Saccharothrix violaceirubra: one gene and its partner. The protein of the gene in region 2 interacts with the protein of the main gene of each other region in a pairwise test. Links are inferred from orthologs where the notes say so. Each region holds a gene or a part of one and is shown on either strand. Other genes may lie near its edges.

Region 1 (10,552 bases), 710 kb from region 2 along the record:
GTCGGCCTCGTCGCCCATGCCCTTGCCGCGACCACGACCACGACGGCCACGACGGCGACGACGACGGCCTTCGCCCTCGTCACCGGCGTCCTCGTCGGCGTGCGCCTCGTCGCCGACCGGTTCGGCCGCGGGCTCCTCGTCGACGTCGGCCGTCGTCGCGGCGGGCGCGACCACGGGCACGGGCGTCGGCGGCAGGAACACCGCGGACGGCGGCGCGAACAACGGGGTGAGCGCGGCCACCTCGCGGGGCGGCAGCGCCGGTTCCTCGGTGGTCTCGTCGACCTCGCCGGTGACGATGTCGTCCCAGTCCAGCAGGCTTTCCGCGACCTTCAGGGCGAGGTCACGCGTCACGCTGGACTGCGCGCTGCGCACCGTCTCGCCGAGATCGGCGAGCGCGGCGACCACGTCCTTGCTGCTCGCGCCGAGCAGCTTCGCCAGGGCGTGCACCCTGAGCTTGGCCGGCAGATCCGCCAACTGCGGGTGTGCGGATGTGACGTTACCCCCGCCGGCGCCGCCGGCAGGCCTGTCCGTGTTCGACATGCAGCTCCTCCACCCCCGGGCGCGTCGATCGACGCGGCCGCGCAGGGGCCTCTTCTCTTTTGTCCACTCACCGCCGCGGCCGGCGGCGGGAATCCTTGCCTTCACGCCGAGCGCATGCCGCCAGGGCACGCGGTACGGCAGGTCTACTTCTCCCGCGACGACGCCGTCAGCGGTGCTCCGACAGCCGGGTCAGTCCTCCGTCACCCTGTCCGGGGAGAGCGGATCGACCAGGTTGCCATCGTCCTCGAGCCGGCCCTGCGCCATCCGGGTCGCCTTCGCGGGGACCGGCGGAACCAGGTCGGCGACGACCCGGAGCGCGCTCAGCACGTCGTCGGGTCGCACGGTAGGCGTTGTCTGCCGTACGACCGTCATGAGTATCCCACACGGTTGTGACAATCCAGGCGCATCGTGTCCGGCATCGCTCGAATGCCCGTCGACCTGGGCCGACACCAGGGCCGGCCGCACGTCGAGCAGGCGTTTGCCGTCCTTGGTGAGCCGTTCGACCTCGACCGACGTCGCGGACAGCAACGCGGCCACCGCGAACTCCAGCCGATCGGGTGACACGCCGGGCAGTTCGATCCGCCAGCGACTGGCGTCGATCCGCTCCGGGAGGTTGCCACCACCCGACTGGACGATCTCCAGGATGTCCAGGCCCGGCGGCAGGGCCGCGTCGAGGGCCGCACGCAGCGCCTCGGGCTCGACCTCCTCTACGACCTGCACCTCCACGTACTCGGCCTCGCTCGCCACACCGGTCGGTGCGGCATTCGCCCATGACACCTTCGGGTGGGGGTTGAAGCCCTGCGAGTAGGCCATGGGCACGCCCGCGCGGCGCAGTGCGCGTTCGAAGGTCCGGGCGATGTCGCGGTGCGACGTGAACCGCAACCGGCCGCGTTTCGCGTAGCGCACCCGAAGCCTCTGCACCGGTGCGGCCGACGGGTTGGGCTGGTGCTGGCGGTTCAGTGCTGCTCCCTCGGGGTATTCGGGCACGCCCGCCGGGATGGGCGTCCCGACGGTCCACGGTCCTGCTCCACGAGGACGGTACCTTGGTCGTGTCAAGCGCGGTTGAGCTTGTCTGGTTCGTCGGGCGTGGCTACCGTCCGGCACCAGTGGCCCGATCGACGGCGTGCCGACGCGCGGGCTCCCCGCCAGCCCAGCACCTGGAGGTCCCCCGTGCCTCTGCTCCGCCGCGCCCGAGCGGCAGCGGTCGGCGTGGCGTTGCTCGCGACCGGGTTCGCCCCCGGTTCGGCCTCGGCGAGCATCGCGGTGCCGACGTACGCCGCGGCGGACCCCGACGAGGTCGGCGCGTCCCACTGCATCCAGCCCGGACCGACCCTGCGCTACCTGGTGGTGTTCGACGAGGGCACGAGCAGCCCGCTGGCGGACGCCCTGGTCACGGGCGCGTGCGGCACGATCGCGACCTACCACCCGCAGATCTCGGTGGCCGTCGTGACCTCGGCCGACCCGGGGTTCGGCACGAAGATGGGGCCGGAGCGGGCCTACAGCGCGCAGGCCGACGGCAGGTCCCGGCGGACGCCCGCGAAGAAGCGCGAGGACGAACCGGTGGGCAGCCGGACGGCGGACGGCACACTGGACCGGACGGCCGAGCAGTGGGACATGGAGTTGATCCACGCCGCCGAGGCGCACGCCGTCAGCACGGGCAGCCGTGACGTCGTGGTGGGCGTGCTCGACTCGGGCGTGGACCCCACGCACCCCGACCTGGTCGACGCGCTGGACCCCGAACTGTCGGCGGGCTGCACGACCGGCGTGGCCGACCCCGCCGAGGCCGCCTGGTCGCCGACCACGTCGGTGCACGGCACGCACGTCGCGGGCACGATCGCGGCGGCCGACGACGGCCGGGGCACCACGGGCGTCGCGCCGGGCGTGCGGATCGCGTCGGTGAAGGTCGTCGACGACGACGGGTTCATCTACCCCGAATACGCGGTGTGCGGGTTCATGTGGGCGGCGACGCACGGCATGACCGTGACCAACAACAGCTACTACATCGACCCGTGGGTGTTCACCTGCCAGAACCAGGACGGGCAGAAGCTGGTCTACGAGGCCGTGCGCCGGGCCGTGGACTACGCGGCGGCGCGGGGCGTGCTGACCGTGGCGGCGGCGGGCAACGCGGCCGTCGACCTGACCAAGCCGGGCCGGGACGCGCAGAGCCCGACGAACGCCGCGCCCGAGGACGTCAAGCCGCGGCCCGTGGACAACACGTGCCTGGTGCTGCCCGCGCAGTTGCGCAACGTGGTCGCGGTCTCGTCCGTGGGCGCCAATCGGGTGAAGGCCGGGTACAGCTCGTATGGGCTGGGCGCGGTGGACGTCACGGCGCCGGGCGGTGACCGGCGGCAGGTGCCGGCGGACGGCGGGCAGGGCTGCGTGCTGTCGACCGTGCCGAACGGCTACGACTACTCCTGCGGCACGTCGATGGCAGTGCCGCACGCGTCCGGCGTGGCCGCGCTGATCGCCTCGCAGCACCCGTCGGCGGGCGCGGGCGAACTCGGACGGATGCTCAACGCGGGCGCGCAGACTGTGCCGTGCCCGGCGGACTACGACCTCAACGGCACCGGCGTGCAGGACGCGTACTGCACCGGGTACTCCGAGTACAACGGCTTCTACGGGCACGGGATGGTGGACGCGGAGGCGGCCGTCACGCGGTGACGGCCGCCTGGGGTCACCCCTTGGTCAACGCCGGGTTGCGGACCGGCGAACCCTTGCCGACGGGCGAGATCGGCAGCAGCGTCCGGCCGGTCGGCCCGACCTCGATGTCGGTGCCCATGGCCGGGCACACGCCGCAGTCGAAGCACGGCGTCCAGCGGCAGTCGTCCTGCTCGCGCTCGTCGAGGGCGTCCTGCCAGTCGGCCCAGAGCCACTCCTTGTCCAGGCCCGAGTCGAGGTGGTCCCAGGGCAGGACCTCGAGTTCCTCGCGCTCGCGCGTGGTGAACCAGTCGAGGTCGACGCCCAGCGGCCCGAGTTCGGCCGCGGCGGCCTCGACCCAGCGCTCGTAGGAGAAGTGCTCGGACCAGCCGTCGAACCGGCCGCCCTCGCGCCACACCCGTTCGATCACCAGGCCGATGCGCCGGTCGCCCCGGGACAGCAGTCCTTCGATCAGCGAGGGCTTGCCGTCGTGGTAGCGCATGCCGATGTTGCGGCCAAGCGAGCGGTCGGCGTTGACGGCCTCGCGCAGCTTGCGCAGTCGCGAGTCGACGGTGTCCGGGTCGCACTGGCCGGCCCACTGGAACGGGGTGTGCGGCTTGGGCACGAACCCGCCGATGGAGATCGTGCAGCGGATGTCCTTGCGCCCGCTGACCTCACGGCCCTTGCGGATGACGTTCTTGGCCATCTCCGCGATCTGGAGGACGTCCTCGTCGGTCTCGGTGGGCAGACCGCACATGAAGTACAGCTTCACCTGCCGCCAGCCCGCCTGGAACGCGGCGCCGACCGTCCTGATGAGGTCCTCTTCGGACACCATCTTGTTGATGACGCGGCGGATGCGCTCGCTGCCGCCCTCGGGCGCGAACGTCAGGCCGGAGCGGCGGCCGTTGCGCGACAGCTCGTTGGCCAGGTCGATGTTGAACGCGTCCACACGGGTCGACGGCAGCGACAGGCTGGTGTTCGTGCCCTCGTAGCGGTCGGCCAAGCCCTTGGTGATCTCGGCGATCTCGGAGTGGTCGGCGCTGGACAGCGACAGCAGGCCGACCTCCTCGAAGCCGGTCGCCTCCAGACCGCGCTGGACCATCGCGCCGATGCCCTCGATCGAGCGTTCGCGCACCGGACGGGTGATCATGCCCGCCTGGCAGAACCGGCAGCCGCGCGTGCAGCCCCGGAAGATCTCCACGCTCATCCGCTCGTGCACGCTCTCCGCGAGGGGCACCAGGGGCTGCTTGGGGTACGGCCACGCGTCGAGGTCCATCGTGGTGCGCTTGAACACCCGGTACGGCACGCGCTCGCGGTTGGGCACCACGCGCTGGATGCGCCCGTCCGGCAGGTATTCGACATCGTAGAACCGGGGCACGTAGACGCCGCCGGTCTCGGCGAGTCGGGTCAGGATCTCGTCGCGCCCGCCCGGCCGGCCCTCGGCCTTCCACGCCCGCACCAGGTCGGTGATCTCCAGGACCGCCTCCTCGCCGTCGCCGAGCACGGCGGCGTCGACGAACGGGGAGATCGGTTCCGGGTTGAACGCGGCGTGACCACCGGCGACCACGATCGGATGGTCTTCGGTGCGGTCGGCGGCGTGGATCGGGACGCCCGCGAGGTCAAGGGCGTTGAGCAGGTTGGTGTAGCCCAGTTCCGTGGAGAAGCTGACGCCGAGCAGGTCGAACGCGCCGACCGGCCGGTGGCCGTCGACGGTGAACTGCGGCACGCCGTGCTCGCGCATCAGCGCTTCCAGGTCCGGCCACACCGCGTAGGTGCGTTCGGCCAGCACGTCGGGCTGCTCGTTCAGGACCTCGTAGAGGATCATGACGCCCTGGTTGGGCAGGCCGACCTCGTAGGCGTCGGGGTACATCAACGCCCACCGCACGGCCGCGCCGTCCCAGTCCTTGACGGTCGCGTTCAACTCCCCGCCGACGTACTGCACCGGCTTGGCGACCTTCGGCAGAAGGGGTTCCAGCGCGGGGAAGACGGACTCAGCACTCACGCTTTCCAGCGTAACGGCAGGGCCCGAGGACCTCAGAACAGCGGTCCGGTCACCGTCAGGCCCAGGTCGGCGCCCACGCCGGCGTAGACGCCGAAGAACATCAGCGCGCCGCCCGCGAGCGAGAGGTCCTTGTTGAACGCGATCATCTCCTGCTGTTTGGCCTGGGGATCGGTCTGCTTCCAGAAGTCGTGCATGAGGAACGCGGTCGGCAGCAGGAAGACCACCAGCAGCAACGCGCCGAGGTCGGCCCACACGCCGAGCAGCAGCATCAGCGCGGCCACGATCATGAGCACGCCGCTGCCCGCCGTGGCGAGCTTCGGCTGCGGCACGCCCTTCGACGCCGCATACCCGGCCATCGCCTCGGTCTGGGTGAGGTGCCCGATCGCCGAGCCGAAGAAGAGGAACACGAAGAGGATTCGACCGATCAACACGAGGACGTCCACGATGACCTCCCGGAGTGGTGGTCGGACCAGTGTCGACCCGCTTCAGGTCAGCAGCAACCGGCCGATCCGGCGGGCCGCGACCACGAGCCCGACCACGGTCAGGGCCACGAAGTACAGGGCGTGGACCAGCAGTCCGACGTGCAGGTTCCCGGCCGCCAACGACCGCACCAGCTCGATCGCGTGGTAGAGCGGCGTCCAGCGGACGACCTCCTGGAACGGCCCCGGGTACACCGACAGCGGGAAGAACGTGGTCGAGAACAGGAACATCGGCGTGACCGCGAGCAGCACGAGGTCGAAGTCGTGCCACGTTCGCATGAACGTGGTCGCGGCCATGCCCACGGCGGCGAACCCGAGCGCCACCAGCAGCGCGGCGGGCACCACGAGCAGCGCCCAAGGCGTCGACACGAGGCCCAGCACGGCCATCACCGCCAGGAACCCGACCGAGTACAGGCCGCCGCGCGCCAGGCACCACATCGCCTCGCCGAGCGCGATGTCGACCGGGCCCATGGGCGTGGCCAGGACCGCGTCGTAGGTCTTGGCGTACTTGAACTTGAAGAAGACGTTGAACGTCGACTCGAACACGGCGCCGTTCATCGCGGACGCGGCCAGCAGCGCGGGCGCGACGTACGTGGCGTAGTCGACCGGTCCACCCGGCGCGTCCACCGAAGTGACGAGTTGCCCGAACCCGAAGCCCAGCGAGAGCAGGAAGAACAGCGGCTCGAAGAACCCGGACACCAGCGACAGCGCCGCCCGGCGGTGGACCAGGTACGACCGTTCGACCAGGACGTGCGCCCGACGCGCGTACAGGCCGGGCGGCACGATCCGCAGCGTGAGACCCGTGCTCATCGGCGCTCCTCCCCCGCGTGGGTCGGCGTGGGCGGACGACCGGGGCCGCGGGTGCGCGGACCCCGGCGGTCGGGCGCGCCGACCTCGCCGCGCGGCGGGCGGGTGCGGATCACTGGGTCAACCTCCGGTGGAAGAAGCGGCGGGCCGGCACGGTGCCGAGCACGACCAACGCGGCCAGGTAGGCGACGTGCCCGAGGGCGGCCAGGGGCGACAGGCCGCCGAGCGCGAGGCCCCGGCACAGCTCGACGCCGTGCCACACCGGCGTCAGCCAGACGACCGGGTGCAGCCAGTCGGGCAACTGGTCGAGCGGGAAGTACGTGCCGCCGAACAACACCATCGGCATCACCAGGAACCGGTGCAGGGCGCCGAACCCGGCCGGTTGCTCCCGGGTCACGCTGAACGCCACCGTCGGCGCGCTGAACGCCATGCCCGCGAGCACGGCGGCGGGCACGGCCAGCACCGCGAGCGGGCTCGTGACCGCGCCCAGCAGGGCGGCGACAACCAGGAACGCCGTCGTCGCCAATGCCGACTGCGCCGCGATCCACACCAGGTGTCCGTAGAGGACCTGGGCCGGCGTGACCGGCGTGGCCACCAGGCCCACGTACCTCTTCTCCCACTTCAACGCCGACAGCACCGCGTACGTCGACTCCTGGATCGTGGCCTGGAGTGCCGTGACGACCAGCAGCGCGGGCGCGAGGAACTCCACGTACGGCAGCCCGCCGGTCGCCGGGCCCGGCCGCACCTGGGACCCGAAACCCAGTCCCAGGGCGAGCAGGAACAGCACGGGCTGGAGGAAGTTGGACACCACCGACGCCCGCCAGTTGCGCCGATACCAGGTCAACCGGTGCTCGACGCAGACCAGCACGGCCCGCACGGGCCCGAGGACGACCGCCATCAGTCCACCAACGTCCGTCCGGTCAGTCGGAGAAAGACGTCCTCCAGCGACGACCGGCGCACCAGGCTGGACGTCGGACGCACACCCCGCGAGTGGACGGCGGCGAGCGTGGCCTCCCCGTCGTCGGTGTAGAGCAGCAGCCGATCGGGCAGGACCTCGACCCGGTCGGCGAGCCCGTCGACGAGGTCGGGGTCCTGGCCGTCCGGCGGGAACCGCAGTTCGAGCACCTCCCGCGTCGAGTACCGCCGGATGAGGTCGGCCGGGGACCCCTCGGCGGCGATCAGCCCACCGTCCATGACCACCAACCTGTCGCAGAGCTGCTCGGCCTCGTCCATGTAGTGGGTCGTGATGATCAACGTGACGCCGGACTGCTTGAGCCGGAAAAGGCGGTCCCACAACAGGTGCCGGGCCTGCGGGTCGAGGCCGGTGGTCGGCTCGTCGAGCAGCAGCAGCTCGGGCTCGTTGACCAGTGACCGGGCGATGGTCAGCCGCCGCTTCATGCCGCCCGACAACGAGTCCACCTCGGCGTCGGCCTTGTCCGTGAGCTGCGCGAACTCCAGCAGCTCCGCGGCCTTGGCCCGCACGGTGGACCGCGACAACCCGAAGTACCGGCCGTAGATCTCCAGGTTCTGCCGCACGGTCAGCTCGTTGTCGAGGTTGTCCTGCTGCGGCACGACGCCCAGCCGGGCACGAATGCTCGGACCATCGCGCTCGGGGTCGAGCCCGAACACGGTCAGGTCGCCGCCGGAACGCGGCGAGACGCACGAGACCATCCGCACGGTCGACGACTTGCCCGCACCGTTGGGGCCGAGGAAGCCGAACGCCTCACCGGCCCGCACCTGGACGTCGATGCCGCGCACGGCCTCGAACGTCCCGAAGTGCTTGGTCAACGCCTTGGCTTCGACAAGGGTCGTGGTCACGGGGATCACGGTAACCGCGCGGTCCGACAATCCCCCGCGGGTTTTACGCTCGGTCCGTGGAGATCGACCTCATCAGACCCGACGAACCGGACGAACACCTGCGCGCCGGAGTCCACGAGGTGCTGCACGACGTCGTGGCGGCGGGCGGTGCCATCGGCTATCCGAACCCGCCGGACCGGACCGCGACGGACGCGTGGCTGGACTCCGTCTTCGACGACGTGACCCGGGGCCGGGGCGGGCTCGTCCTGGCGCGGGTGGACGGCGTGATCAGCGGCACGGCCGCGTGGCACGGCGAGGGCATGGGCGTGTTCGCGGGCTGTGCCGAGCTGCGCCGCGTGACCGCGCACCCGAGGGCTCGTGGCCTGGGCCTGGGCGCGCTGCTCGTGGCGGACGTGATCGCCACGACCAGGGCGGCGGGGCTGGAGCTGCTCACGTTGGGTGTGCGGGGCAACAACCGCAACGCGATCGGGCTGTACGAGTCCCTGGGCTTCCGGGAGTGGGGCAGGTTGCCCAACTCCGTCGCCGTGGGCGACACCCGGTTCGACTCGGTGCGCATGTACCTGCCGCTGGGCTACCCGGAGGGGACGGTGCTGCACGGTTCGGCCGAGGGCGGCAACGGGTCCTCGCCCCGTCGCCGCGCCTCGACCGGTGGCCTCAGAGCGCGGGGAACCAGATCTTGATCTCGCGCTCGGCCGACTCGACCGAGTCGGAGCCGTGCACGAGGTTGAACTGGACCTCCAGGCCGAAGTCGCCGCGGATCGTGCCCGGCGTGGCCTTCTCCACCGGGTCGGTGCCGCCGGCGAGCTGGCGGAACGCCGAGATCGCCCGGGTGCCCTCGACGACGATCGCGACCAGCGGACCGCCGGTGATGAACTCGACGAGGTCGTTGAAGAACGACTTGCCGTCGTGCTCGGCGTAGTGCTGCTTGGCGGTGGCCTCGTCGACGGTGCGCAGTTCCAGCGCGGCCAGTCGGAGGCCCTTGCGCTCGATGCGCGAGATCACCTCGCCGACCAGTCCACGGCTGACGCCATCGGGCTTGACCAGGACCAGGGTGCGCTCGCTCACGGCCGTCTGTACTCCTTCGTACGGGGTCGGTGTGGGGCAAAGAGTAGCCGCAGGGCCTCGGGAACGGCGGAACCGGGGACGATGCCGCGTCCGCTGTGCCCGAGTGCGTGTTTCAGGGTGTCCGAGTGCGTATTTCGGGGTGCCCGGGTGGAGGACTCGCGGTCAGCGGCGTGGGTCCAGGGTGGTGGACCAGAGCGAGCGCCCCTTGATGTCGCGCAGCCACACCGTAAGGCGCCCGTCGGCGGCCACCTCGACCTCGCCGAAGTGCTGGAAGCCGTCCAACGGCGTCGTGTTCGCCGCCGGCGGCGCGCTCACGAAGACCGCCTGCGGACCGAACGTCGGGTCCAGGGTGTTGGGTCCGAACGCCCCCGCGTGCAGCGGCCCGGACACGAACTCCCAGAACGGGTCGAAGTCCTGGAACGTCGCGCGGTCCGGCGAGTAGTGGTGCGCGGCGGAGTAGTGCACGTCCGCTGTGAGCCACACGGTGTTTCGGACGCGGCGACGCTTGAGTTCCTTGAGCAGCCACGCGATCTCGGTCTCCCGGCCGCCGGGCGCACCGGGCAGGCCGTTGGCCACTCCTTCGATGTCGGCGCCGTCCGGCACGGTCAGCCCGATCGGCAGGTCGGCGGCGATGATCTTCCACATGGCGCGCGAGCGGCTCAGCGAGTCGAGCAGCCAGCGGGCCTGGCGGTCGCCGAGGATGTGCCCGGCCTGGTCGCGCGGCGAGGTGTTCGCGTCCTTGTACGTGCGCATGTCGAGGATGAAGACCTCGATGTTCGGCCCGTACGAGAACTTCCGGTACACACGGCCGTCGACGGCCCGCGTGGAGTCGATGGGCTGCCACTCGTCGAACGCCTGGAACGCGCGGGCGGCCAGGACGTCGACGCGCTTCTCCGTATGGAGCGGCGAGGTCAGTGTCGATTCAGGGTATACAGACGCTCTGTGATCTCCGGGCAATCGCACTCGCTGCCGAGACGCTCATCCGGTGGAAATCTCCCGATCGCGTGATCACTTCGATGGCGTCCGGCTATAACCAACGTATGGCGGAGCCACGTCGGGACGGACTGCTGAGCGGAGACCCGGGACAGGCCGAGCGCAGCATCGACGACTGGGTCGAAGGGATGCGCAGCCGGGCAGATCGCTTGCAGGCGCTGCGCGACCAGGTGGAACGGATCCGGGTGACGGAGACCAGCGTCAACGGCGC
Region 2 (15,865 bases):
CCCGCGTGCGCGGGGAAGACACTCCGTGTGAAACCGCTTGGAAGGCAAGTGGGAGACCATCCCCGCGTGCGCGGGGAAGACACACTTGTTGACCTGGGGTTTTGGCGGGGATTGGGTCGGCTTTCATTCGGGTTTGGCGGGGCTGGGGCGTCGAGGGTGGTGCGTCGCCAGCCTGCTTGATCCTGGCAGGTGGGTCGCCTCCTGGAGGTGGCCAGGGAGGCGACCCGGTGGTCAGGCCGGTGGTTAGTGGACGGTGACCGCCAACGGATGGGTCAGGGACTCGGTGGCCACGCGGGCCGCTGTGGTGGCGTCCGTCGACAGGACCACGACCGTGTTGTCGTGGACGGCGATCACTGTCGCGTTCTCGGCCAGCACGCCGGTTTCCGTGACCACATCCACCCGCCCGCCCGGCTTCAGCAGGGTGAGGACGGCCGGGTCCGTCGGCTTCACGGCCACGGTCGCGGTATCCGGATCCGCGGTCGTCAGGCGCGCGTCGGTGAGGATCTCGCCCGCGCCGGCGGGTGACCCCAGGGTCCTGCCCTCGGCGGACGTGGGTGTCGCGGCGCCCGGTGGGGCCAGGGTGGCGGGGATCTCCGTCGTCCGCACGTCCTCCTTGGCCAGGGGGACGCCGGGCGGCAGGTCGCGGGTCGTCAGCAGGACCGTGGTGGTCGGGGGTGCCGGACGCAGCAGCAGGAACAGGCCGGTCAGTGCCGACAGGACCGCCAAGACTTTGCGGAGGTTGTGCATGGGACCGACCGTAGGGCGGTTTCGGGTCCGGAGTGGGCGAAGGCCCCCGGGCTGTGGACAACTCGGGGGCCTGTGGACAACCTGGGGATCAGGAAGCCGCCGCGGTGGACGAAGTGGACTCGCTCTTCGTCGAAGCGGAAGAAGTGGACTCGGTCTTCGCGGACGTCGTCGTCGACGAGGAACCGGTGGCGGACGACCTGTTGTCCGTCCGGTAGAAGCCGCTGCCCTTGAACACCACGCCCACGGCGCCGTAGAGCTTGCGCAGCCTGCCGGTGCACTGCGGGCACTCGGCCAACGCGGCGTCGGAGAAGGACTGCACCGCTTCGAACCGGTGATCGCACTCGGTGCAGGCGTACTGATAGGTCGGCACGGTTGCCCCTCCACGGTTCACGATTGGCACTCCGACGTCACGAGTGCCAGGCACGATGATGCGCCGGCCGACGTACGTCACGCAAACATCACAGGTCAACGTCACAACGGGAGACGGACCACACCACGCCCCGGAGTCACCACCGCGTCCATCCGGACGTCATGCGGTTCAGCCGGAAGCACCTCCACGAACTCCTCGTCGCGCACCACCGCCACCAACGCACCCGTCGCCGCCGCCAACGTCCGGTCGTAATACCCGCCGCCCTTCCCCAACCGCACGCCCGCGTGGTCCACCGCCAACGCCGGCACGAGCACGACCGCCGCCGACGCGACGGCCGACACGCCCAGCAGCGGACCGGAAGGTTCGAGCAATCCGTATGGCCCCGCGCGCAGGGCGTCAGGCGCGTACACCGCCCAATCCAACGGTCCGTCCCCTGCCACGACCGGCAACAGGACACGGAACGCCGACAACGCGTCCAGCATCGCCCGCGACCCCGGTTCCGAGCCCACCGCCCAATACGCGCACACCGTTCCACCGGGAACGACGCCGAACGCCTCCACCGCCGCGAGCCCTTCGGCCGACATGGGCGCCGCCGGGGCACTACGCCGAGCGGCGCGCAGCCGTGCGCGCTCCGTCGTCTTCCGGTCACGTTCATCGGACGTCATCGCGATTACCCCTACGCACGCCGTTACGCTCGCTCTTCATGAGCGCCTTCCAGACAGCAATCGTGCCCGCGGCGGGACTGGGCACGCGCTTCCTCCCGACCACCAAAGCGGTGCCCAAGGAGCTGCTGCCGGTCGTCGACACCCCCGGGATCGAACTGGTCGCCACCGAGGCCGCCGAGGCGGGCGCGAGCCGGCTGGTGATCGTGACCTCGCCCGGCAAGGACTCGGTCGTCGAGTACTTCCGCCCCCAGCCGGAACTGGAATCGACGCTCGAAGCGCGCGGCAAGACCGACCTGGTCGAGAAGGTCCGCCGGGCACCCGGCCTGCTGACCGTGGAGACCGCTCTCCAGGAGAAGGCGCTCGGACTCGGCCACGCGGTCGGCTGCGCCGAGGCCAACCTGACCGACGACGACGAGGCCGTCGCCGTGCTGCTGCCCGACGACCTGGTCCTGCCGCGCGGTGTCCTCAAGACGATGGCCGGCGTGCGGGAACGGTTCGGCGGCAGCGTGTTGTGCGCGTTCGACATCCCACGCGACCAGATCTCCGCGTTCGGCGTGTTCGACGTGCGCGACACCGACGACGCCGACGTCAAGCAGGTCGTCGGCATGGTCGAGAAGCCCAAGGCGGAAGACGCCCCGTCCACGTTCGCCGCGGCCGGACGCTACCTGCTCGACCGTGCGGTGTTCGACGCGCTCAAGCGCATCACGCCCGGCGCGGGCGGCGAACTCCAGCTCACCGACGCGATCGCGCTCCTGATCGCCGAGGGCCATCCTGTCCACGTCGTGGTCCACCGCGGCGGCCGGCACGACCTGGGCAACCCCGGCGGGTTCCTCAAAGCCGCCGTCGACTTCGCGCTGGACCACCCCGACTACGGTCCCGACCTGGCCGCCTGGCTGCGGGACCGGATCGGCTGAAGTCAGGAGAAGGGCCGTACATGAGGTCAGTCGACGAGCAGCTCGCCAAGGTGATCGCCGCCGCCGTGCGGCCGGCACCGGTGCGGGTGGCGATCGCCGAGGCGCAGGGACTGCTGTGCGCCGAGGAGGTCGTCGCGGAGCGCGCGTTGCCCGGTTTCGACCAGGCGGCGGTGGACGGCTACGCGGTGCGCAGCGTGGACGTCCAGTCCGCCGCCGAGGAACCGGTGCGCCTGCCGGTGGTCGGTGAGATCGCGGCCGGGTCCCGGCAGCCCAGACGGCTGCAACCCGGCCAGGCGGTCCGCATCGCCACCGGAGCGCCCCTGCCGACGCTGGCCGACGCCGTGGTGCCCGTCGGGTACACCGACGGGCACGCGGCGAACGTGACGGTCCGCCAACCGGTGCCGTCGGCCGCGTTCGTCCGCCGCACCGGCGAGGACGTGCAGACCGGCGACGTGGCCGTGCGCCGCGGCGCGGTGATCGGGTCCGCCCAGGTCGGCCTGCTGGCCGCCGTGGGGCGCAACAAGGTCCTGGTCCACCCGAGGCCCCGGGTGTCCGTGGTGTCGATCGGCGAGGAACTCGTCGACGTCGACCGCACGCCCGGCCAGGGCCAGGTCTACGACGTCAACTCCTACGCGCTGGCCGCCGCCGCGCGGGACGCGGGTGCCGAGGTCAGCCGGGTCGGCATCCAGTCGGCCGACCCGCGCCGCCTGTTGGAGGTCGTCGAAGGACGCCTGCTGCTCTCGGAGATCGTGGTGATCTCCGGCGGCGTCGGCGGCACGATCGGCGACGAGGTGCGCGCGGCGTTGTCCGACCTGGGCGACGTGGACGTCACGCGCGTGGCCATGCACCCCGGCTCCGTGCAGGGCTTCGGGCGGCTCGGGCCCGACGCCGTGCCCACGTTCCTGTTGCCAGCCAACCCGATGAGCGCCCTCGTGGTGTTCGAGGTGCTGGTGCGGCCGTTGATCAGGGCCGCGCTGGGCAAGCGCAACCCGTACCGACGCGCGGTGAGCGCGCGCCTGCTTTCGCCGTTGACGTCGACCAAGGGCCGGCGTGGTTTCCTGCGCGGCCAACTGCTGCGCGACGCCGACACGGGCGAGTACCTGGTGCAGCCGCTGGGCACGTCCGGCTCGCACCTGCTGGCGTCGTTGGCCGAGGCGAACTGCCTGATCATGGTCGACGAGGACGTCACCGACGTGTCGTCCGGCGAAGAGGTCCTGGTCAGCTTCCTGGCCCAGAGGGGATAGATGAGCGCGGGTCTGGCGTGGGACGGCGGTCGGCACCCCGGCTGGCCGGCTCGGCTGGGTCCGCTGCGGGTCGCGGCGGGCCTGGTCGCGGTGCGCCCGCCGAGGCTGTTCGACGCCTCGGCGTGGTCGCGGCTGCGGTTACGGGACCAGGAGTACCTGGAGGAGTGGGAGCCCACGGCCGTCGGCGGCTGGGCCGAGCGCAACGCCGCGTTGTCCTGGCCGGGGCAGTGGTCGTCGCTCAAGGCGTTGGCCAGGCGCGGCCAGGCGCTGCCGTTCGTGGTCACGGTGGACGGCGAGCTGGCCGGGCAGGTCACCGTGGGCAACATCGTGCGCGGGTCGCTGCGGTCGGCCTGGGTCGGCTACTGGGTCGCGGCCGACCGGGCGGGCGGCGGCGTGGCCACGGCGGCGTTGGCCGCGGTCGTCGACCACTGCTTCGGCTACGCGGGACTGCACCGCCTTGAGGCGACCGTGCGGCCGGAGAACGCGGCGAGCCTGCGGGTGCTCGCGAAAGCGGGATTCCGGGAGGAAGGACTCTTCCGGAGGTATTTGGACGTGGCCGGTGATTGGCGCGATCACCTGTGCTATGCGATGACCGCCGAAGAGACCTTCCCCGAGGGACTTGTGCGCCGATTGGTCGCACAGGGGTACGTCCGAAGCGCCTGATCACAGGGCTGAGTGGACTATTCGGATCGCCCGAAAGTGGGTGATGGACCACACTTTGGTACCCATTCCGGTCGGCGAGCCTCCGACACAGGTGTGACTGTTGTGACTAGCGTGGCGTACGCACAGTGCGCGCCGCAGGCAGGGGGAGGTGACGGGGAATGCCGAGTTCGCTGATCGTGGTCGGTCTGGTCGTGGCCTGGCTGGTCGTCCTCGTCCCCGTCGTGGCACGCAGGCGCGCGGACGCGCGCAGCAGCATGGAGGAGGAGTACGACGCCATGCCTGACGCCGAGTTCGACGACTACGAGGACCCCGCCGACGAGTACGACGAGGAGGTCCACCGGCCGTACCGCCCCGGCAGGGGCGGGTTCGACCCGGAGACCGCCGCCGCCGTCGCCCAGGCGAAGTACGCCTTCCGCCGGCGTGTGGTCGCGGTCCTGCTGCTCGTGGCCCTGGCCACCGGCCTCGTCGCGGGACTGCTGTTCACGCCCGCGTGGTGGGCGCACGGCGCGGTCGACGCGACGCTGTTCGGCTACCTCGCCTACCTGCGCCGCCAGGTGCGGATCGAGGAGGACATCCGGTCCCGCCGCCAGGCCCGCCTGACCCAGGGCCGGCGCCGCCCGGCCCGCAGCCCGGAGGAAGACGACCGCCACGAGCACGACGAGGACCGCCCGGAGCCGTCGCGCCCGCGCTTCGAGCACCAGGTGCGTCCCGGCACGGTCGTCGTCGACATGGACGACGAAGACCCGGCGTTCGACGAGCTGGAGGGCTTGGACGCCCTCCCGTACCGCCGGGCCGCGGGCGAATGAGGGGGGTGGTGAAACCACCCCCCGACGCCTGATATGCTTCCCCCGCACGACGACAACCGAACACGGGGCTGTAGCGCAGTTGGTAGCGCGACTCGTTCGCATCGAGTAGGTCAGGGGTTCGATTCCCCTCAGCTCCACACATGAAGTTGCGGATGAAACCCCTGAGCGCTTGGAAATCCCAGGTCAGGCGCTCACAGGGGTTTCATCCGTATCGGGGTTTGGTCGCGGCACGTTGCGTCGCTTACCAGAACTTCCGTCGAGCTGCCTGGACCTTCATTCGGGGCGCCATGCCGGCTTCTCGCGAGGTCAACGAGAACCTTGGTGATCCTGCACGGGTGTGGTGAATCGTGTCGCACGCCCCGAATCCGGACCTTCGACACGCGGGCTCGTGGCTTGTGTCCCCGCTTCTTTGGTTTGGTCATCAGCGTTGCCGCCTTGTCGCGACGGTTCATTGGTCACGCAGGTGGGGATGGTCGCCGGGGTGATCCGCCTGCAACTCCGTCGGTCACTTGTCGCTTCGCGCGGCCTGCGTGGGGTTTTCCCTTTCGCCGGATATCCGGTCGTCCCGCCGGCGCCGGTTTCGTTCCTGGCGTTCCCGTTCGCGGCGGCCGTAGGTCGCGTTGCGGACGGTCTCTTCGTCTTCCAGGCTTGATCCGAGCGAGCCGGCGACGATGCCCACCGAGCTGCACAGCCAGACCAGGTTCAGGTACGAACCCACACCGACCGAGTGCCCGAGTGACTGGGCGAAATAGCCGCTGTCGATCAGGACGGCCGCCGCGAGCAGGGAGAGCACGTACAGGATCGCGTACATGCACGCCACCCCGAGTGCCAGTGTGGTGGCCGTGGAACCGTTGTACAGCAGCGCTTTGCGTCGCCCTGCGGATTCGGAGGGCCGGTCCCAGAGGTGGTTGTACGCGGTCAGCCACGCCGTCATGACCAGGATGGTGACCACGGTGATCGCCGCCAGCCGCAGCGGGGACAGCGCGTCCGCGAGTTGCCGGAACGAGCTGGTGACGATGCCGTAGGCGGCGGTCCCGGCCGCGGCCGCGGTGGCGCCCGCGAGGTGCGGGACGAGCCGCCACGGACGGTTGTCCCGGACCATCCCGGCCAGCAGCCGCAGCCGGCCACGCAGGCCGACCAGAGTGAGGTGGGTCGCCGACGACTGGCGTTCGCCGGGCATCCGCGGCGTCGGGGCCGGCACTTCACGCAGCCGTGCCGCCGTCCCGTGTCCGCCGTGACCGCCGTCGACCCCGGACCGGCGTGACACCAGTTGCCGCACCACGCGGACCAGCAACGCGCGTGCCCGGCGTCGCACGAGGACGGCGCCGAGGGCGGGCAGGGAGATCATCGCGACACCGTGCTCGACGTCGACTCCGGCGACGACGGGGTCGGTTCCCGCGCGCCGGGGCAGGTCGGTGACCAGGACCAGCAGGTCCCAGCCCCGGTCCTGGCGGTGCCGCTGCGACAGCGTGCGCATCGGGATGTCGCCGTTTTCGTCCAGCGGGAGCTGGTCGACCTCGTGCTCCGCCCGCCACCACGTCTGCCCGTTCACCTGGGTGGCGAAGAGTTCGGGGAGCTCGTCGGCGATCGTCGTGATCACCCGCTCCGGCCGCCCTCCGCCGGTCAGCACCCCGACGGCCACCTGGTGCGGCGCGTTCATGTGGTTCACCTCGCTCCTCGGCAGCGGCCGGTTTCCCCGACGGGTGCCGGCCAGATCAGCCGGGCCGGACAGCGGGTCAGAGCCGAAGAGCCGGATGCCGGGAGGTCGCCACGCGGTAGGCCCGTGCCGGTGGCGTGCCCCGCCGCTCCCGGCGTCCCCGCGCGACCAGCACCAGCAGCCACACCACCCCGATCGCCGCGATCAGGCCCTGCCCCACCGCGGGCGGCCGTGTCGACGACACTCGGGTACCGGGCCGCGGAACCGGGCTCCGCGACGTCTTCGAGCCTTGGAGGCAGCGCAGTGAGGACCACAGCGCGGCATGCGGTTTCGGGTCGTCGACGACCGCGCGGTACCAGGAAAACACTTCGGCCAGCGGGGTGTCGTCCATCGCGTACAGCACGGGCGGCGCGAGCCCGGTCAGCTCGAACACGCCGTCGAGCGCGGTCAGCCTGTCCTCCGCGCGGTGCATGAGTGCGAGCAGGCTGTCGTCCACCTGCCCGACCTGGGACAGGTCGAGCATCAGGTGCCGCGTGCCGGCGACCTCGGGTGGTGCACGCGCGCCTGTCCGGTGAGGAGTTGCGGCTCGGCGAACGCGGCCACCCACGCCGGCCGATCGAGGTTGAGTGAGAGTCCGTTGGCCATACTCATGACCGGCATCACGCCTCCTGCGAGAGATGTTCGTGGACGAACCGGACGGCCATGGCGCCTTCCCCGATCGCCGAGGCCACCCGTTTGACCGAGCCGTGGCGTACGTCCCCCACCGCGAACACCCCGGGCCTGTTCGTTTCCAGCACCAGCGGCGCGCGATGCACCCCGCGCCAAACGTCGGCGTCCCGGAACCCCTCGGCGTCCGCCCCGGTGAGCACGAACCCGTCCTCGTCGAGGGCGACCGTCCCCGAAAGCCAGGCCGTGTGCGGGGAAGCTCCGATGAAGACGAACAACGCGCGGGCGTCGAGGACGCGGCGCTCGCCGGTGCGGTTGTTCTCGACGACCACGGATTCGAGGCCGTCCCCGCCGACGAGCTCACGGACTTCGGTGTGGCCGAGCACGCTGATCCGCGGATGCTGCTCGACCTGGTCGACGAGGTAGCGGGACATGTTCGCGGCGAGATCGCCGCCGCGCACCAGCAGATGGACCACCGGCGAACCTTCCGCGAGGAACACCGCCGCCTGGCCGGCCGAGTTGCCGCCGCCGACCACCGCCACCGGAGAAGCCAGGCATCGACGCGCTTCGTGCACAGTCGCGGCGTAGTAGACGCCGGTCGCCTCGAACGTCTCGATGCCGGGTACGACGAGCCTGCGGTAGCGGGCACCGGAGGCGATCACGACGGTGTGGGAAACGATCTCGATGCCGTCGTCGAATCCGACGGCGTAACGGCCGCCGCGTGCTTCGAGGGTGCGTGCCTGGGCCGGCACGGCGACCCGGGCCCCGAACTTGGCCGCCTGGATCACCGATCGCTCGGCCAGCTCCGCGCCGGAGATCCCCGGTGGGAAGCCGAGGTAGTTCTCGATGCGGGACGTCGTCCCGGCCTGGCCGCCCGGGGCCATGGCGTCGAACGCCGACAGCCGCAAACCGTCGGAAGCGCCGTAGACCATCGCGGCCAGGCCGCTGGGCCCGGCGCCGACGACGAGCACGTCCCGCACACCGGTTTCGGGTTCCGGCGGCAGCAGCCCGATTCTCCCGGCCAGCTCGGCGGTGCTCGGGTTCCGCAGCACTTCGGTGCCGTTCACCACGACCACCGGGGTGTCCGCGACGGCGACGCCGAAGCGCTCCAGGAGCGCCTCGGTCTGCTGGTCCTTGTCGACGTCGACCAGCCGGTACGGGAGCCGGTTGCGCGCCACGAACTCCAGCAGCCGCCTGGTGTCCGGCGAGTAGCAGGAACCGACGATCCTCAGCCCGTTGCCGGATCCGATGAGGAGGGTCCTGCGCACGAGGTAGGCACGCAGGATCAGGTCGCCGAGCACCGGGTCGCCGAGCACCAGGTGCCGCACCGCGCTCACCGGGATGGCAAGCACCTCGCCGGGGTCGGCGGCCACGGCGCCGACGAACGCGGGCAGGCCTTCGAGCAGTCCGAGCTCGCCCAGGAACCGGCGAGGGCCGTGCACGCGGACGACCTTCGCGTCGTCCCCGGTTCCTTCGGTGACGGCGACCTTGCCGCTCAAGATCACAAAGAACTCGGACGGCCACCCGCCCTGCGCGTACAGCACCTCGCCGGCCCGGACCGGACGGCGTTCACCCTCTTCGCCGAGCACGCGGATCTGCTCGTCCGTGAGCCGGGGGAAGGCACCGCAGGAGTCCGGGGTCTCGGTCAGCGGCGTGCCGAGGTCGATCCTTGTCGAGGCGGTCATACGAATGTCCGATCGACGTAGCACCAGCGCCAGGTCTCCCCGGGCTCGAACGAGCGCACGATCGGGTGCACGATGGCGTGGGCGTGCTTGCCGGCGTGCTTCATGGGCGACGAGTCGCAGCAGCCGACGTGCCCGCACGTCAGGCACAACCGCAGGTGCAGCCACGGCGTGCCGGCGATCAGGCACTCCTCGCAGCCCTGCGGGGTTCGCGGCACCACGTCCCGGACGAGGGCGAGATGCCGGTCGACGGCACCGGTCATCGCACGTCACCGACCCTGGTCGAGGTTGGCCGAGCCGGCGCCTGGTCGAGCCACTCGCGCAGCACGGGGACGGGCGCGGCGCCCGCTTGCCGCGCGACGACCTCGCCGCCGCGCAGCACCATGAGCGTCGGCACGGCCTTCACGTCGAACCGCTGGGACAGCACGGGTGCCCTATCGACGTCGACCCTCACGAGCTTGACCTTCCCGGCCCGCTCCCGGGCCGGCTGGGCCGGCGCGGGGCCGACCTGGCGGCAGGGCCCCCACCAGGTGGCCCGGAGATCGACCGGCACCGGCATCGTGGCCCGCTCCGCGAGTTCCGCGAAGTCGTTGTCGCCCGCGTCGACGATCCAGGGCAGCGGCTGATGGCAGTGCCCGCAGGTCGGTTTGCCCGAGGCGGCGGCCTGGACGCGGTTCTTGTGGCCGCAGTGTTCGCAGACGACCGTGCCGGCGGTGTCGGTGCTCATGCCGCGGACCTCCCTTCGCCCCCGCTGTAGGTGACGACGAGCTCGCCGTCCTTGGCGTCGACGGTGATCACCAGTCCCTCGGTCGGTTCACCGCGCAGCAGCGTGCGGCCGATCTTGGTCTCGACCTCGTGGGAGATGTACCGGCGCAGCGGCCGGGCGCCGTACACGGGGTCGAAGCCGTGCCGGGCGATGAGTTTCCTCGCCTGGCCGGTCAGCTCGACCGCGATGCCCAGTTCGGCCAGCCGGTGGCGCAGCTCGTCGAACCGCAGGTCGACGATCCGCTCGATCTCGCCCGGCCCGAGCGGGGTGAACAGCACGATGTCATCGACGCGGTTGAGGAACTCCGGTCGGAAGTGGTGTCGCAGCTCGGCCAGCACGGCGTCGCGGGCGTACGGCTTGATCTCGCCGGTGGAGGTGACCCCGTCGAGCAGGTGCTGGGAGCCGATGTTGGAGGTCATGATGATCACCGTGTTGCGGAAGTCGACGGTCCGGCCCTGCGCGTCGGTGATCCTTCCGTCGTCGAGGACCTGGAGCAGCGTGTTGAACACGTCCGGGTGCGCCTTTTCGATCTCGTCGAACAGCACGACCGAGTAAGGCTTGCGCCGTACGGCTTCGGTGAGCTGCCCGCCCTCGTCGTAGCCGACGTAGCCCGGGGGAGCGCCCAGCAGCCGCGAGACGGTGTGCCGCTCCTGGTACTCGCTCATGTCGAGCCGGACCGTGTTCTCCTCGCTGTCGAACAGGGCCGCCGCCAGGGTCTTGGCCAGCTCGGTCTTCCCGACCCCGGTCGGGCCGAGGAAGAGGAACGACCCGATCGGCTTGCGCGGATCGCGGATCCCCGACCGCGCCCGGATGACCGCGTCGGCGACCAGCCGAACGGCCTCGTCCTGGCCGATCACCCGCTCGTGCAGGATCTCGTCGAGCCGCAACAGCTTCTCCCGCTCGCCTTCCCGCAGCCGGGAAACCGGGACCCCGGTCCACGAGGCGACGATCTCGGCGATCTCGTCCTCGGTGACGACCTCGTGCAGCAGCCGCTTCCGGCCCTGCTTGTCCGCCAGCCGTTCTTCCTCCGCGGCAAGCCGGCGCTCGGCTTCGGTGATCTCGCCGTAGCGCAGCTCGGCCGCGCGGTTCAGGTCGTAGTCCCGTTCCGCTTCTTCGGCTTCGTGGCGCAGCAGTTCCAGTTCGGACCGCAGTTCCTGAACCCGCCGGATCCCCTGGCGCTCGGCTTCCCACTGCGCCTTCTTCGAGTCCGCTTCGGCACGAAGATCGGCGAGTTCGCGGTCGAGGTCCGCCGGCCGCGCCTTGCCGGCCTGGTCGGATTCCCTGGACAGCGCGGCCTGCTCGATCTCCAGGCGGGTGACGCGCCGGGTGAGCTCGTCGAGTTCCGCGGGCATGGAGTCGATTTCCGTGCGCAGCCGCGCGCACGCCTCGTCGACCAGGTCGATCGCCTTGTCCGGAAGGAACCGGTCGGTGATGTACCGGTGGGACAGAGTCGCGGCGGCGACCAGCGCGCCGTCCTGGATCTTGACCCCGTGGAACACCTCGAGCCGCTCCCGCAGTCCGCGCAGGATCGAGATGGTGTCCTCGACGGAGGGTTCGTCGACGACGATCGGCTGGAACCGGCGCTCCAGCGCGGCGTCCTTCTCGATGTGCTTGCGGTACTCGTCGAGCGTCGTCGCCCCGATCATGTGGAGTTCACCGCGCGCCAGCATCGGCTTGAGCATGTTCCCGGCGTCCATCGCGCCTTCGGTGGCGCCGGCCCCGACGACCGTGTGGAGTTCGTCGACGAAGAGCAGGATGCGTCCCTCTTCGGCTTTGACCTCGGCCAGCACGGCCTTGAGCCGCTCCTCGAACTCGCCGCGGTACTTCGCCCCGGCGACGAGGGCGCCGATGTCGAGCGAGAAGATCGTCTTGTCCCGCAAGCCCTCCGGCACGTCGCCGCGCACGACCCGCTGGGCGAGGCCCTCGACGATCGCCGTCTTGCCGACGCCGGGGTCGCCGATCAGCACGGGGTTGTTCTTCGTCTTCCGCGACAGGATCTGGATCACCCGGCGGATCTCGGCGTCCCGGCCGATCACCGGGTCGAGCTTGCCCGACCGCGCGTCGGCGACCAGGTCACGGCCGTACTTCTCCAGCGCCTCGTACGCGCCCTCGGGTGTCGCCGAGGTGACCCGCTGGTTGCCGCGGATCTTGGTCAGCGCCGTCAAGAACGATTCGCGCGTCACGCCGTACTGGGTCAGCAGCCGCCCCGCCGCGGACTTCGCACCCTCGTCCGCGAGGGCCCGGACGAGGTGTTCGACGGAGACGTATTCGTCCTTGAGCCGCTTGGCTTCCCGTTCGGCGGCATCCAGCAGCCCGGCGAGGCGCCGGGTGACGTAGACCTGCCCGGGGGTGGCGCCGGGGCCGGTCACCTTCGGCCGCCGCGCGAGTTCCGCTTCGGTTGCTTCGCGGAGACCGTCGACGTCCGCGCCGGTCCGCGCGAGCAGCCGGGGTGCCAGGCCGTCGGCCGGGTCGAGCAGGGCGAGCAGCAGGTGCTCCCCGTCGGTCTCGGTGTGGCCGTGGCGCTGTGCCACGCTTTGGGCCTCCTGCAGCGCTTCCTGCGATTTCCGGGTCAGCTTGCTCATGTCCATCGCCGATGGCTCCTGACTTGGGCTTCGAGGACGTCGATGCGGTCCAGCAGGTCGAGCACGAGCCCGATGGCCGCGTAGTTGAGGCAGAGGCCCGTGCGCAGGCGCTGGATGCGCGCGAGAGCGGCGACGGCGGACGGCGCGAACCACAGCCGCCCGCTCGAGTCGGCGGTGCCGTCCACGAGGCTCAGCGCGACGAACCGGCGGAGCAGCTCCGGGTGCAGTCCGCTTCGCGCGGCGACCGTGTCGAGGCTGAGCCGGACCGGGTGGGCGAGCAGGTACTCGGCCATCAGGTCCTCCTCGGGTCGAAATCGGACACGGCGGCGAGCTCCTCGAAGAGCTCGTGCTCCCGCTTTCCGAGCTTCTTCGGCACCATCACGCGCACCTCGGCGTAGAGATCGCCCGGCTTGCCCCTGGGGTTGGGCAGGCCCTCGCCGCGCAGCCGCAGCCGCCGTCCGGTCGACGAGCCGGGCACGACCCGCACCTTCACTTCACCACCGGGAGTCGGCACGGGAACTGTGGCGCCGAGCGCCGCCTCCCAGGGCGACACCGGCAGTTCGACCGTGATGTCGCGCCCGGACAGGCGGTAGCGGGGATGCGGCTTGATCCGCACCACGAGGTGGAGGTCACCGGGCGCGGCGTTCCCGGACGCCCGCCCGCCCTGACCGGCGAGCCGGATGCGCTGCCCGTCGAGCACGCCGGCCGGAATCTCGACGTCGTAACCGCGCGCGCCCGTGCCGGCGATGCTCAAGTGCCGTCGCCCGCCCCGGTAGGCATCCTCGATCGTCAGGTCGAGCTCGGCCTCCTGGTCGGCCCCCGCGATCGGCCCGCCGGAGCCTCGGCTCCGGAAGAAGCCGCCCAGCAGGTCCTCGATGTCGACACCTTCGAACCCGCCACCGAATCCCGGCCCCGCCTGGGCGTGGCGGACACGGCCGCCACCCCGCCCGCCGGCACCCGCGTACGCCCGCTCGTCGAAGTCGTCGGGCACCCGGCGGAAATCCGCGCCGAACCGGTCGTACTTCTTGCGCTGCTCCGGGTCGGACAGCACCTGGTACGCCTCGCTGATCTCCTTGAAGCGCTCTTCGGCACCCGGCTCGGAGTTCACATCCGGGTGGAGCTGCCGGGCCAGTTTCCGGTACGCCCGCTGAATCTCGTCGGCACTCGCGGTCCTGGCGACACCGAGGGCCTCGTAGAAGTCGGTGGCCACCGGCCGTCACCCCCGCGACCTGGACACCGCCACGGCCGTCGGCCGCAGCTGGTGCCGATCGGTCCCGTAGCCGGGGCGCACGACCTGGGTCACGGTGTTCGGCTCGGTGGCCGGGTCCTCGACCACGGCGACGACCTCGTGCCGGTTCGGGTCGAACCGGACGCCGGTTTCGTCGTCACGCGGGTACCCGAGCCCGGCGAGCAGCCCGACGGCTTGCTCCCGGATCGCGTGGACGCCCTGCACGATGCCCGACGGGTCCGCCTCGGCGTGCGCGAGCGCCAGTTCGAGGTTGTCCAGCACCGGAAGCCAGGCCGCCGCGACCCGCGCCCGCTCGGCTTCGGTCGCCCGGCGCAGTTCGGCGGCATGGCGCTTGCGCACGTTGTCGAGGTCCGCCGCCGTCCGCCGCCACCGGTCCTCGAACTCGGCGATCTTCTCGTCCGCCCCGGTCGCCGAGGCCGGCGCCTGCCGGGAGCCGTCCTCGGCGATCTCCGCGGAGGGGTTCTCGTGTTCCGCGGCACTTCCTGTGGTGGCCATCGATCCGCCTCACGTCCGGTCGAAGTCCGCGTCGATCACGTCGTCCTCGTCGGCCGCCTGCTGCGGGCCGCCGCCGGAACCGTTGCCGCCGCCGCTCGCCCGGGGCGCGTTGAGCCCGGCCAGCATCTGCTGCAGTTCGGAGGTCAGCGACCGCACCCGGTCCAGGGGAGCGGCGTCTTTCACCGCCTCACGAGCCTCTTGGATGAGCATCTCCGCGCGCGCCTTCTCGTGCGGCGCAGTGGTGTCCGTGATGGTCCGTTCGACCTGGTAGGCGGCCGAGTCGAGCAGGTTGCGCGCGTCGATCTCCTCGCGCAGCCGCTGGTCCTCGGACCGGTTGCGTTCGGCTTCGGTGACCATGCGGTCGACCTCCGCCTGGTCGAGGTTCGAACTCTCGCTGATCGTGATGCCCTGCTGCGCGCCGGTGTCCTTGTCCTTCGCGGTGACATCCAGGATGCCGTTGGCGTCGACGTCGAACGTGACCTCGATCTGGGGCTCGCCCCGCGGCGCCGGCCGGATGTCGGTGAGCTGGAAGCGCCCGAGCACCCGGTTGTCGGCGGCCCGTTCCCGCTCGCCCTGGAGCACCACGACGTCGACCGCGGGCTGGTTGTCCTCCGCGGTGGAGAACACCTCGGTCCGCCGCGCCGGGATCGTCGTGTTGCGCTCGATGATCTTCGTCATCACGCCGCCGCGGGTTTCCACGCCGAGCGACAGCGGGGTGACGTCGAGCAGCAGGACGTCCTTGACCTCACCCTTGAGCACCCCCGCCTGGACCGCCGCGCCGAGCGCGACGACCTCGTCCGGGTTGACGCTCATGTTCGGGTCCTTGCCCCCGGTCAGCCTGCGGACCAGGCTCTGCACGGCCGGGATCCGGGTCGACCCGCCGACCAGGATGACCTCGTCGATGTCGTTCGCGGTCACCTTCGCGTCGGCCATCGCCTGCTTGACCGGGCCGAGGCACCGTTCGACCAGGTCCGCGGAGATCTGCTCGAACACCGAACGCATCAAGGTGGTCGTGAGGTGCTTCGGGCCGTCCTTGTCCGCGGTGATGAACGGCAGGCTCACGCTGGTCTGGCTGACCGAGCTGAGCTCGACCTTCGCCTTCTCCGCGGCTTCGAAGAGCCGCTGCAGCGCCTGGGGATCCGACCGCAGGTCGATGCCGTTCTCCTGCTGGAACCGATCGGCGAGGTGGTCCACGATCCGGCGGTCGAAGTCGTCCCCGCCGAGGTGGGTGTCCCCGGCGGTCGACCGGACCTCGACCACGCCGTCGCCGACGTCGAGCAGGCTCACGTCGAAGGTGCCGCCGCCGAGGTCGAACACGAGGACCGTCTCGTGGGCCTTCGAGTCGAGTCCGTAGGCGAT

The links.
Region 1: the proteins of F4559_RS29570 (region 2) and ndk interact in binary tests that used the Escherichia coli proteins (3 or more experiments, as listed by UniProt). The link is inferred for Saccharothrix violaceirubra from one-to-one orthologs.

The regions. Positions count from the first base shown.
Region 1 is NZ_JACHJS010000001.1:5,690,563-5,701,114, forward strand. The notes cover bases 7,644-10,483. They hold ndk (nucleoside-diphosphate kinase), read right to left. Parts: upstream 9,349-10,483; coding sequence 8,938-9,348; downstream 7,644-8,937. Other genes in these bases: F4559_RS26165 (ABC transporter ATP-binding protein), read right to left, coding at 7,644-8,283; F4559_RS26170 (GNAT family N-acetyltransferase), read left to right, coding at 8,340-8,963; F4559_RS36560 (YbaB/EbfC family nucleoid-associated protein), read left to right, coding at 10,263-10,483. Outside these bases: F4559_RS26130 (translation initiation factor IF-2 N-terminal domain-containing protein), read right to left, coding at 1-540; F4559_RS26135 (TIGR03936 family radical SAM-associated protein), read right to left, coding at 730-1,461; F4559_RS26140 (S8 family peptidase), read left to right, coding at 1,711-3,201; F4559_RS26145 (TIGR03960 family B12-binding radical SAM protein), read right to left, coding at 3,215-5,179; F4559_RS26150 (DoxX family protein), read right to left, coding at 5,212-5,622; F4559_RS26155 (ABC transporter permease), read right to left, coding at 5,665-6,468; F4559_RS26160 (ABC transporter permease), read right to left, coding at 6,578-7,363; more of F4559_RS26165, read right to left, coding at 7,363-7,643; more of F4559_RS36560, read left to right, coding at 10,484-10,552. UniProt on the Escherichia coli protein: Major role in the synthesis of nucleoside triphosphates other than ATP. The ATP gamma phosphate is transferred to the NDP beta phosphate via a ping-pong mechanism, using a phosphorylated active-site intermediate.
Region 2 is NZ_JACHJS010000001.1:6,399,088-6,414,952, reverse strand. The notes cover bases 1-2,875. They hold F4559_RS29570 (5-formyltetrahydrofolate cyclo-ligase), read right to left. Parts: upstream 1,783-2,875; coding sequence 1,219-1,782; downstream 1-1,218. Other genes in these bases: glp (molybdotransferase-like divisome protein Glp), read left to right, coding at 2,717-2,875; F4559_RS29565 (UTP--glucose-1-phosphate uridylyltransferase), read left to right, coding at 1,821-2,696; F4559_RS29575 (FmdB family zinc ribbon protein), read right to left, coding at 836-1,117; F4559_RS29580 (SAF domain-containing protein), read right to left, coding at 244-747. Outside these bases: more of glp, read left to right, coding at 2,876-3,940; F4559_RS29555 (GNAT family N-acetyltransferase), read left to right, coding at 3,941-4,603; sepX (divisome protein SepX/GlpR), read left to right, coding at 4,762-5,409; F4559_RS29540 (hypothetical protein), read right to left, coding at 5,915-7,069; F4559_RS35635 (hypothetical protein), read right to left, coding at 7,146-7,589; F4559_RS35630 (hypothetical protein), read right to left, coding at 7,589-7,726; F4559_RS29525 (FAD-dependent oxidoreductase), read right to left, coding at 7,726-9,417; F4559_RS29520 (UBP-type zinc finger domain-containing protein), read right to left, coding at 9,414-9,677; F4559_RS29515 (thioredoxin family protein), read right to left, coding at 9,674-10,141; ATP-dependent chaperone ClpB, read right to left, coding at 10,138-12,768; F4559_RS29505 (chaperone modulator CbpM), read right to left, coding at 12,759-13,055; F4559_RS29500 (DnaJ C-terminal domain-containing protein), read right to left, coding at 13,055-13,972; F4559_RS29495 (nucleotide exchange factor GrpE), read right to left, coding at 13,979-14,506; molecular chaperone DnaK, read right to left, coding at 14,516-15,865. UniProt on the Escherichia coli protein: Involved in the removal of 5-formyltetrahydrofolate.